DNA from 3 places in the Streptomyces sp. NPDC058326 genome. Region 2 is predicted to be linked to each of the others. Evidence: predicted binding sites of a transcription regulator. Region 2 holds the regulator's gene; each other region holds the start of a gene.
What was found. The regulator HrcA, encoded in region 2, represses chaperone genes, less so after heat shock. The targets are predictions, from matches to a motif close to TTNGCACTCNGNNNNNCNGAGTGCNAA.

Region 1: the regulator HrcA is predicted to act here: its motif matches at 1,627-1,653, upstream of groES (co-chaperone GroES).
Region 3: the regulator HrcA is predicted to act here: its motif matches at 1,622-1,648, upstream of groL (chaperonin GroEL).

Annotation. Positions count from the first base shown of each region.
Region 1 covers NZ_JBHVZO010000004.1:284,947-288,197, forward strand. The annotation lists gene groL (chaperonin GroEL) at 1-1,043, opposite strand, end outside; gene groES (co-chaperone GroES) at 1,173-1,481, opposite strand; gene ACFVYX_RS09925 (hypothetical protein) at 1,743-1,949, opposite strand; gene ACFVYX_RS09930 (polysaccharide deacetylase family protein) at 1,946-2,866, opposite strand; gene ACFVYX_RS09935 (methyltransferase domain-containing protein) at 2,996-3,251, shown strand, end outside.
Region 2 covers NZ_JBHVZO010000001.1:205,763-209,013, reverse strand. The annotation lists gene ACFVYX_RS00940 (DUF3097 domain-containing protein) at 1-12, opposite strand, end outside; gene ACFVYX_RS00935 (MBL fold metallo-hydrolase) at 23-751, opposite strand; gene hrcA (heat-inducible transcriptional repressor HrcA) at 899-1,918, shown strand; gene dnaJ (molecular chaperone DnaJ) at 1,919-3,058, shown strand; gene ACFVYX_RS00920 (nitronate monooxygenase) at 3,183-3,251, shown strand, end outside.
Region 3 covers NZ_JBHVZO010000020.1:15,476-18,726, reverse strand. The annotation lists gene thrC (threonine synthase) at 1-534, shown strand, start outside; gene ACFVYX_RS29190 (MoaD/ThiS family protein) at 549-824, shown strand; gene ACFVYX_RS29185 (cold-shock protein) at 1,236-1,439, shown strand; gene groL (chaperonin GroEL) at 1,816-3,251, shown strand, end outside.

The sequences.
Region 1 (3,251 bases), on a different contig from region 2:
TGGCCGACGCGACCGGAGATGTCCTCGGCGTTGCCGCCACCGTCGACGATGGTGGTGGCGTCCTTGGTGATGGTGACGCGGCGGGCGGTGCCGAGCACGTCCAGGCCGGCCTGGTCGAGCTTGAGGCCGACCTCCTCGGCGATGACGGTGGCACCGGTGAGGGTGGCCATGTCGCCGAGCATCGCCTTGCGGCGGTCACCGAAGCCGGGGGCCTTGACGGCCACGGCGTTGAAGGTGCCACGGATCTTGTTGACGACCAGGGTCGACAGGGCCTCGCCCTCGACGTCCTCGGCGATGATCAGGAGCGGCTTGCTGGCGCCGGCCTGGATGACCTTCTCCAGGATGGGCAGCAGGTCCTGGATCGAGGAGATCTTGCCCTGGTTGATCAGGATGTACGGGTCGTCGAGGACGGCCTCCATACGCTCCTGGTCGGTGACCATGTACGGGGACAGGTAGCCCTTGTCGAAGGCCATGCCCTCGGTGAAGTCGAGCTCCAGGCCGAAGGTGTTGGACTCCTCGACGGTGATGACACCGTCCTTGCCGACCTTGTCCATCGCCTCGGCGATGAGCTCGCCGACCTGCTGGTCCTGCGCGGAGAGCGCGGCCACGGCAGCGATGTCGGACTTGTCCTCGATCGGACGGGCGGTCGCGAGGAGCTCCTCGGAGACGGCCTTGACGGCGGCGTCGATGCCCTTCTTCAGGGCGGCCGGGGAGGCACCGGCGGCGACGTTGCGCAGACCCTCGCGGACCAGGGCCTGGGCGAGCACGGTGGCGGTGGTGGTGCCGTCACCCGCGATGTCGTTGGTCTTGGTCGCCACCTCCTTCACCAGCTGGGCGCCGAGGTTCTCGTACGGGTCCTCGATCTCGACCTCGCGGGCGATCGTGACACCGTCGTTGGTGATGGTGGGGGCGCCGAACTTCTTGTCGATGACGACGTTGCGGCCCTTGGGGCCGATCGTCACCTTCACCGTGTCGGCAAGCTTGTTGACGCCGCGCTCAAGGGCGCGACGGGCGTCCTCGTCGAACTTCAGGATCTTCGCCATGGGAGCGGTTCAGCCCTCTCGGAATCGGGTGGAACGAACCGCGCCCCGGGGCGCCTGGAAGGGGCCTCGGGGCGCAGCTCTGAGCATCTGGTTCAGTGCTCGTACTTCGGTACTTCGTACTTCGGTGAATTACTTCTCGACGATCGCGAGCACGTCGCGAGCCGAGAGGACGAGGTACTCCTCGCCGTTGTACTTCACCTCGGTGCCGCCGTACTTGCTGTAGAGCACGACATCGCCGGTCTGGACGTCGAGCGGCAGGCGCTCGCCGTTCTCGAAGCGGCCCGGGCCGACGGCCAGGACGACGCCCTCCTGGGGCTTCTCCTTGGCGGTGTCCGGGATGACCAGGCCAGAGGCGGTGGTCTGCTCGGCGTCGAGCGGCTGGACCACGATGCGGTCCTCGAGCGGCTTGATGGCAACCTTGGAGCTGGTGGTCGTCACGATCCGACCTCCCCCTTCGGAGATCACGGGGTTGACTGTCTGAGGTGGCGAACCAGGTGGATCCGTCGTCGCGGGTGCCGGACCTGCCCGTCGCTGTGTTGGCACTCTCCGGTGGGGAGTGCCAGAGCCGAGACTATGACCGCGATTAGCACTCGGTCAAGCGGAGTGCCAATTCCGTGCCGTGTGGCGATTCGGCACGGGTACGGGCGACGGCGCATCCGGCCCCCGATTCCGTACGGGGGTTCGATCCATGACGACCCCCTAGCGGTCCTCCCCTCGTGACGGCCCGGCGGCGGTCCGCTCCGCGATCGTCGTCGACTCCCGCGGTTCCGCCGGCCCGACCCGCTCCGCCGCCTTCCGCCCGAGCCGCTCGATCGGGTCCACGGCGGAGGCGCATCCGGAGACGGCGAGGAGTGCGGCGGCCAGGACGGCTCCGGCCGCCGCCCGAGCCGCCGGGGAGCGGCTCACACGTAGTCCTCGAGCTTCGCGACCGCGTACCCCTTGGCCGTGATCACGTTCATCACCCGGCGGATCATGTCGGGCATGGTGCCCTTCCAGTCGTCCTTGCCCCGGAAGTGGGTGAGCACGATGTCGCCGGGGTGCAGGTCCCGGTCCCACTCGCGCCACTCCATGCGGTCGGGGAAGGCCTCGGACGCCCACAGCGGGACGGCCTTGACCCCGCAGGACTTGGCGGCGCGCAGGGTGTCCTCGTTGTAGTTGCCGTAGGGCGGGCGGAAGAGCGACGGCCGCTTGCCGAAACGTTTCTCGATGACGTCCTGCATGCCGCAGATCTCGCGCTTCTGCCGGCTGTACGAGAGCCCCGGCAGATAGCGGTGGTTGAGGGTGTGGTTGTGCAGGGCCACCCCGCCCTCCTGCGACGTCTGCATGCGGGCGAAGTAGCCGTAGTCGTCCTTGACCACGTAGTCGCTGATGAAGGCGCTGTACGGGATCTTGAGCTCCTTCATCATCCGCAGCAGCTCGGGGTCCTTCTCCGCGCCGTCGTCGATCGTCAGGAAGACGACCTTCTGCTTGGTCGGCACGGTGGTGAAGACGGGCGGCAGGCCTTCGCCGTCCGTCTCGAAGCCCTTGCGGGTGGTGATCCTCGGCTTGACGGCGGGCGGGGCGGGGGCGTCGAGCGGCGTCCTGGCGAGGCCCCACTTCTTCGCGGCGGCCACGCGGGCGGCGCGCTGCTCGCGGACCTTCTCGACGTACTTGGCGAGCGCGGCGGACGCGCCCTGCGCCGGGGCCTGCTGTCCGGCGGCGGGGGCGGGCGGGCCGGCGGCCGGCTCGGGGCCGCCTGAGCAGGCCGTCGCGGCGGAGGCGAGGGCGGCGACGACGAGGGTGGCTCCGAGCACCCGGGAGGAACGGTGCACACCTTTTGCCATCTTTTTTTCCTTTTGTCGTATGAGTCGTATGGCGCCGCATCCTGTCAGCGCGCCGGCCCGTTCCCGGCCGCGACACCGCCGTACCGCACCCACGTCCCCCGGCCGGCCCACAGCATCACAGGGCCCACAATGGGACGGGTGACCGACCTCGCCTCCTTCGCCCCCCTCCTCGGCCCCGAGGGGCAGACCCTCCTCACCGCCCTGCGCGAGTACGACCCCGCGCAGGAGCTGGCGGTGGCCTCCCGGCTGCGCCGCGACCACCCCGCGGAGCTGGTCACGGCGGCCATCGGGCAGGCACGGCTGCGGCAGCGGGCGGTGGCGAAGTTCGGCGCGGAGGACGCGTACCGGATGTACTTCACGCCGAACGGCGTCGAGCAGTCGACCC
Region 2 (3,251 bases):
GTAGCTGCGCATTTGCGCGACGTTATGACACCCCGAAGCGGTGTGCCAGCTCATCGCGCTGTGCCCGCACGAACGTGGCGTCCACCACCGCACCGTGCCCCGGTACGTACAGCGCCTCCTCGCCGCCCAGCCGCAGCAGCCGGTCGAGCGCGTCCGGCCAGCGGGAGGGGATCGCGTCCGGGCCCGCCTGCGGCTCTCCCGACTCCTCCACCAGGTCGCCGCAGAAGACCACCTCCCGCTCTCCCGGTACCAGGAGCACCAGGTCATGCCCCGTGTGACCGGGCCCGACGTTCGCCAGGAGGACCTGTCGGCCGCCGAGGTCGAGCGTCCACTCGCCGGAGACCACGTGCCGCGGCGCCACCAGGACGTCCACGGCCTCCGCGGCCGCCGTCTCGTCGAGGCCCTGTCGTACCGCGTCCGTGCGCAGCTCCTCCCGGTCCCTCGTCCGGCCGAGCAGCTCGTCCGAGCCGACCGCGCCGAAGACCTCCGCGCCCGCGAAGGCCGCCGTGCCCAGCACATGGTCGAAATGGGGATGGCTGAGTGCGATGTGCGTCACTCTCCGGCCGCCCGTGAGCTCCGCCACCTGGGTCCGCAGCTCGCCGCCCTCGGCGAGCGACGAGCCCGTGTCGTACAGCAGCGCCGCCCGTTCGCCCAGTACCAGTCCCACCGTGGCGTCCCAGCGGGGCAGTCGGCGCCGGCCCACCCCGTCCGAGAGCCGCTCCCACCCGTACGCTTCCCAATCCACGTCCATGGGGCGACGCTAGCCGGTGGGGCGCCGCCTCCTTGCCAGGAGCGACGCCCGCCGCCGTACACTGGCCGGGGGATCGCTGGCACTCGGACAGGGTGAGTGCCAAAAGCGGAGCAACCGGAACGACGACGACAGCTGGAGGTGCGCACGATGCTCAGCGAACGCAGACTCGAAGTCCTGCGCGCCATCGTTCAGGACTACGTCGGGACGGAGGAGCCCGTCGGCTCCAAGGCGCTCACCGAACGCCACAAGCTCGGCGTCTCGCCCGCCACCGTGCGCAACGACATGGCCGTTCTGGAGGAAGAGGGCTTCATCGCCCAGCCCCACACCAGCGCCGGCCGCATCCCGACCGACAAGGGCTACCGGCTCTTCGTCGACCGGCTCGCCGGCGTCAAGCCGCTGTCGACGCCCGAGCGCCGGGCCATCCACAACTTCCTCGACGGCGCGGTGGACCTGGACGACGTCGTCGGCCGCACGGTCCGGCTGCTCGCCCAGCTGACCCGTCAGGTCGCCGTCGTCCAGTACCCCTCGCTGACCCGTTCGACCGTCCGGCACGTGGAGCTGCTCTCGCTGGCCCCCGCCCGCCTGATGCTGGTGCTCATCACGGACACCGGCCGCGTCGAGCAGCGCCTCATCGACTGCCCCGCGCCCTTCGGCGAGACCTCGCTCGCCGATCTGCGGGCCCGGCTCAACAGCCGGGTCGTCGGCCGCAGGTTCGCCGACGTGCCGCAGCTGGTGCAGGACCTCCCCGAGTCCTTCGAGGAGACCGAGGACCGCGCCACGGTCTCGACCGTGCTCGCGACCCTCCTCGAATCCCTGGTCGAGGAGCACGAGGAGCGGCTGATGATCGGCGGCACCGCCAATCTCACCCGCTTCGGACACGACTTCCCCCTGATGATCAGGCCCGTCCTCGAAGCTCTGGAGGAGCAGGTCGTGCTCCTCAAGCTGCTGGGCGAGGCCAAGGAATCGGGCATGACCGTACGCATCGGGCACGAGAACGCCCACGAGGGGCTGAGCTCCACGTCCGTCGTCTCGGTCGGCTACGGTTCGGGCGGCGAGGCAGTCGCCAAACTCGGCGTGGTCGGACCGACCCGCATGGACTACCCCGGAACGATGGGAGCGGTACGCGCAGTGGCACGTTACGTCGGACAGATCCTGGCGGAGTCGTAAGTGGCCACGGACTACTACGCCGTACTCGGCGTGCGCCGCGACGCGTCCCAGGACGAGATCAAGAAGGCTTTCAGGAGGCTCGCCCGCGAGCTGCACCCGGACGTCAATCCCGATCCGAAGACGCAGGAACGCTTCAAGGAGATCAACGCCGCCTACGAGGTCCTCTCGGACCCGCAGAAGAAGCAGGTCTACGACCTGGGCGGCGACCCGCTCTCGGCCTCCGGCGGAGGCGGCGCGGGCGGCTTCGGTGCCGGTGGCTTCGGCAACTTCTCCGACATCATGGACGCCTTCTTCGGCACGGCCTCGCAGCGTGGACCGCGCTCGCGGACCCGCCGCGGCCAGGACGCCATGATCCGTCTGGAGATCGACCTCAACGAGGCGGCCTTCGGCACCACCAAGGACATCCAGGTCGACACGGCGGTCGTCTGTACGACCTGCTCGGGCGAGGGCGCCGCTCCCGGCACCTCCGCCCAGACCTGTGACATGTGCCGCGGCCGCGGCGAGGTCTCCCAGGTCACCCGGTCCTTCCTCGGCCAGGTCATGACCTCCCGCCCCTGCCCGCAGTGCCAGGGCTTCGGCACCGTCGTCCCGACCCCGTGCCCCGAGTGCGCGGGCGACGGCCGGGTCCGGTCCCGTCGCACGCTCACCGTCAAGATCCCGGCCGGTGTCGACAACGGCACCCGGATCCAGCTCGCGGGCGAGGGTGAGGTCGGTCCCGGCGGCGGCCCCGCCGGCGATCTGTACGTCGAGATCCACGAGACCCCGCACGACACGTTCCAGCGGCGCGGCGACGACCTGCACTGCACGGTCACCCTTCCGATGACCGCGGCCTCGCTCGGCACCAAGGTGCAGCTGCAGACCCTCGACGGCCTCGAGGAGATCGACATCCGTCCGGGCACCCAGTCCGGCCAGTCGATCCCGCTGCACGGCCGTGGTGTCACCCACCTGCGCGGCAACGGCCGGGGTGACCTGATCGTGCACGTCGAGGTGCAGACGCCGAGCAAGCTCGACGCGGAGCAGGAGCGGCTCCTGCGCGAACTGGCCAAGCTGCGCGGCGAGGAGCGGCCCACAGGCCAGTTCCAGCCGGGGCAGCAGGGGCTGTTCTCGCGGCTCAAGGACGCGTTCAACGGGCGGACCTGATCCGACCCGGAGGGGGCGGTACCCGCGTGTGCGGGTACCGCCCCTTCCAGCTTTCCGGAGCCGCCCCTTCCATGACCTGACGTACGGATTCGGCCCCGCAGCAGGGCCATGGCACGATGCCCATATGTCCACCACCGCACTGAACGATCTCTCTCGGTATCCGATCGTGCAGGCCCCCATGGCCGGTGGCGCC
Region 3 (3,251 bases), on a different contig from region 2:
GTCATCCCGATCGCCTCGGGTTCGCAGCTGACGAAGATCGACAAGGGTCTGCAGGAGCTCATCAAGCTGGGCCTCGTCGAGGACAAGCCGTACAAGATCTTCGGCGCCCAGGCCGAGGGCTGCTCCCCGGTGTCGGTGGCCTTCAAGGCCGGCCACGACGTCGTGCGGCCCCAGAAGCCGAACACGATCGCCAAGTCGCTGGCGATCGGCAACCCGGCCGACGGCCCGTACGTCCTCGACATCGCCCGCCGCACCGGCGGCGCCGTGGAGGACGTCGACGACGAGCAGGTCGTGGACGCGATCAAGCTGCTCGCGCAGACCGAGGGCATCTTCGCCGAGACCGCGGGCGGCGTGACCGTCGGCGTCGCGAGGAAGCTCATCGAGAACGGTCTGATCGACCCGAACCTCACCACCGTCGTCCTCAACACCGGCGACGGACTCAAGACCCTGGACGCGGTGGCCGACACCTCTCAGGCGACCGTCACCATCCGCCCGAGCCTGGACGCGTTCCGCGACGCCGGCCTGGCGCTCTGAAAGGTTAAGAAGACATGGCCGTGAACGTCCGCATCCCCACCATCCTCCGCACCTACACGGGCGGGCAGTCCGAGGTCCAGGCCGAGGGCGCGACCCTCGCCGAGGTCATCGCGGACCTGGAGAAGAACCACACGGGCATCGCCGCCCGTGTCCTGGACGACCAGGGCAAGCTGCGCCGCTTCGTCAACGTGTACGTGAACGACGACGACGTGCGCTTCGAGCAGGGCCTGGAGACGGCCACCCCGGCCGGCGCGGGCGTCTCGATCATCCCGGCCGTCGCCGGAGGCTGACCCGCCGGGGACCGGGCGTCCCAGCTGCCCCGTCTTTCTTGAATTGCCCCTTCCGCGCCATAAAGCGGAAGGGGCAATTCTGTATGGTTGAGCGCGGTAGAGTTGGGGAAGTCCCCTCCGCTGCTCATGCCGGGCGCATATGAGAATGCGTCTCCGCGCGACAAGAAGCAGCCAAAGTGCCTGCGTGTTGTGTACCTTCTGCGCGCTTTGCCGGGCCCGACTTGCCCCGCCATCCGGGGGATTCTCCCTGATTCGCCTTTCTCCGGCGCCCAGAATTCTCGCTCGAATGACCTGTTGCAGAGGGCAGTTGGGCAGATACATTCAGCCGCGGTCGACGCGTTCCGGCGCAGGGTCTGACCCGGGTCCGCGAAGTGCGGTCCCGCGCAAGGGCCAGTAATAGGGGAGTTAGGCATGGCTCAGGGCACCGTCAAGTGGTTCAACGCGGAGAAGGGCTACGGCTTCATCGCGGTCGACGGTGGTGCGGATGTTTTCGTCCACTACAGCGCGATCCAGATGGATGGCTACCGCAGCCTCGAAGAGGGACAGCGAGTCGAGTTCGAGATCTCGCAGGGCCAGAAGGGTCCGCAGGCGGACATGGTCAAGCTCGCCGTCTGAGCGCGGCGCGATCGGCCACCGACGCAACGCCGTCGAGGGGCCCGCATCCCTGAGGGGACGCGGGCCCCTCGTGCGTTCCCCACGCTCCCTCGCGCCCCCGCTTCCACCTCCCGAAACTCGAGAGTCGCTTGCACCCGCCCGTCGCCCGACCACCACCCCTCATCGACGTTCCTTCGGAACGGCTTGCACTCTCATAGGTCGAGTGCTAATCATTGGCGTTAGCACTCGGAAGGTGAGAGTGCTACGAGGATCGAGCACGACGAGGCCGCCGGCCGGGTGGGGCAAGGAACCACGCGGAGTTGCGGAGGCCGTCCGTCGCGGGCGTCGGCGCGGTCCTGGAGCGTTATCCACCCCATGTCCGGGAGGACCACTTCACATGGCCAAGATCATCGCGTTCGACGAGGAGGCCCGGCGCGGTCTCGAGCGCGGCATGAACCAGCTCGCTGACGCCGTCAAGGTCACCCTCGGCCCCAAGGGTCGCAACGTCGTCCTCGAGAAGAAGTGGGGCGCCCCCACGATCACCAACGATGGTGTCTCCATCGCCAAGGAGATCGAGCTCGAGGACCCGTACGAGAAGATCGGCGCCGAGCTGGTCAAGGAAGTCGCCAAGAAGACGGACGACGTCGCCGGCGACGGTACGACCACCGCCACCGTTCTCGCCCAGGCGCTCGTCCGCGAGGGCCTCCGCAACGTCGCCGCCGGTGCCAACCCGATGGCCCTCAAGCGCGGCATCGAGAAGGCCGTCGAGGCCGTCTCCGGCGCCCTCCTCGAGCAGGCGAAGGATGTCGAGACCAAGGAGCAGATCGCTTCGACGGCCTCCATCTCCGCCGCCGACACCCAGATCGGCGAGCTCATCGCCGAGGCGATGGACAAGGTCGGCAAGGAAGGCGTCATCACCGTCGAGGAGTCGCAGACCTTCGGTCTCGAGCTCGAGCTCACCGAGGGCATGCGCTTCGACAAGGGCTACATCTCGGCGTACTTCGCCACCGACATGGAGCGCATGGAGGCGTCGCTCGACGACCCGTACCTCCTGATCGTCAACTCCAAGATCTCCTCCGTGAAGGACCTCCTCCCGCTCCTGGAGAAGGTCATGCAGTCGGGCAAGCCGCTGCTGATCATCGCCGAGGACGTCGAGGGCGAGGCCCTGTCGACCCTGGTCGTCAACAAGATCCGCGGCACCTTCAAGTCCGTCGCGGTCAAGGCCCCGGGCTTCGGCGACCGTCGCAAGGCCATGCTGAACGACATCGCCATCCTCACCGGCGGCACGGTCATCTCCGAGGAGGTCGGCCTGAAGCTGGAGAACGCGGGCCTCGACCTGCTGGGCCGCGCCCGCAAGGTCGTCATCACCAAGGACGAGACCACCATCGTCGACGGTGCCGGTGACAGCGAGCAGGTCGCCGGTCGCGTGAACCAGATCCGCGCCGAGATCGAGAACTCGGACAGCGACTACGACCGCGAGAAGCTGCAGGAGCGCCTGGCGAAGCTCGCCGGCGGTGTTGCGGTCATCAAGGCCGGTGCCGCGACCGAGGTCGAGCTCAAGGAGCGCAAGCACCGCATCGAGGACGCCGTTCGCAACGCGAAGGCGGCCGTCGAGGAGGGCATCGTCGCCGGCGGTGGCGTGGCCCTGCTCCAGGCCTCCTCGGTCTTCGAGAAGCTCGAGGCCGACCTCGCGGGTGACGAGGCCACGGGCGCGAACATCGTGAAGCTGGCCCTTGAGGCCCCGCTGAAGCAGATCGCGATCAACGCCGGCCTCGAGGGCGGCGTCGTGGCGGAGAAGGTCCGCAACCTGCCCGTCGGCCACGGCCTGAACGC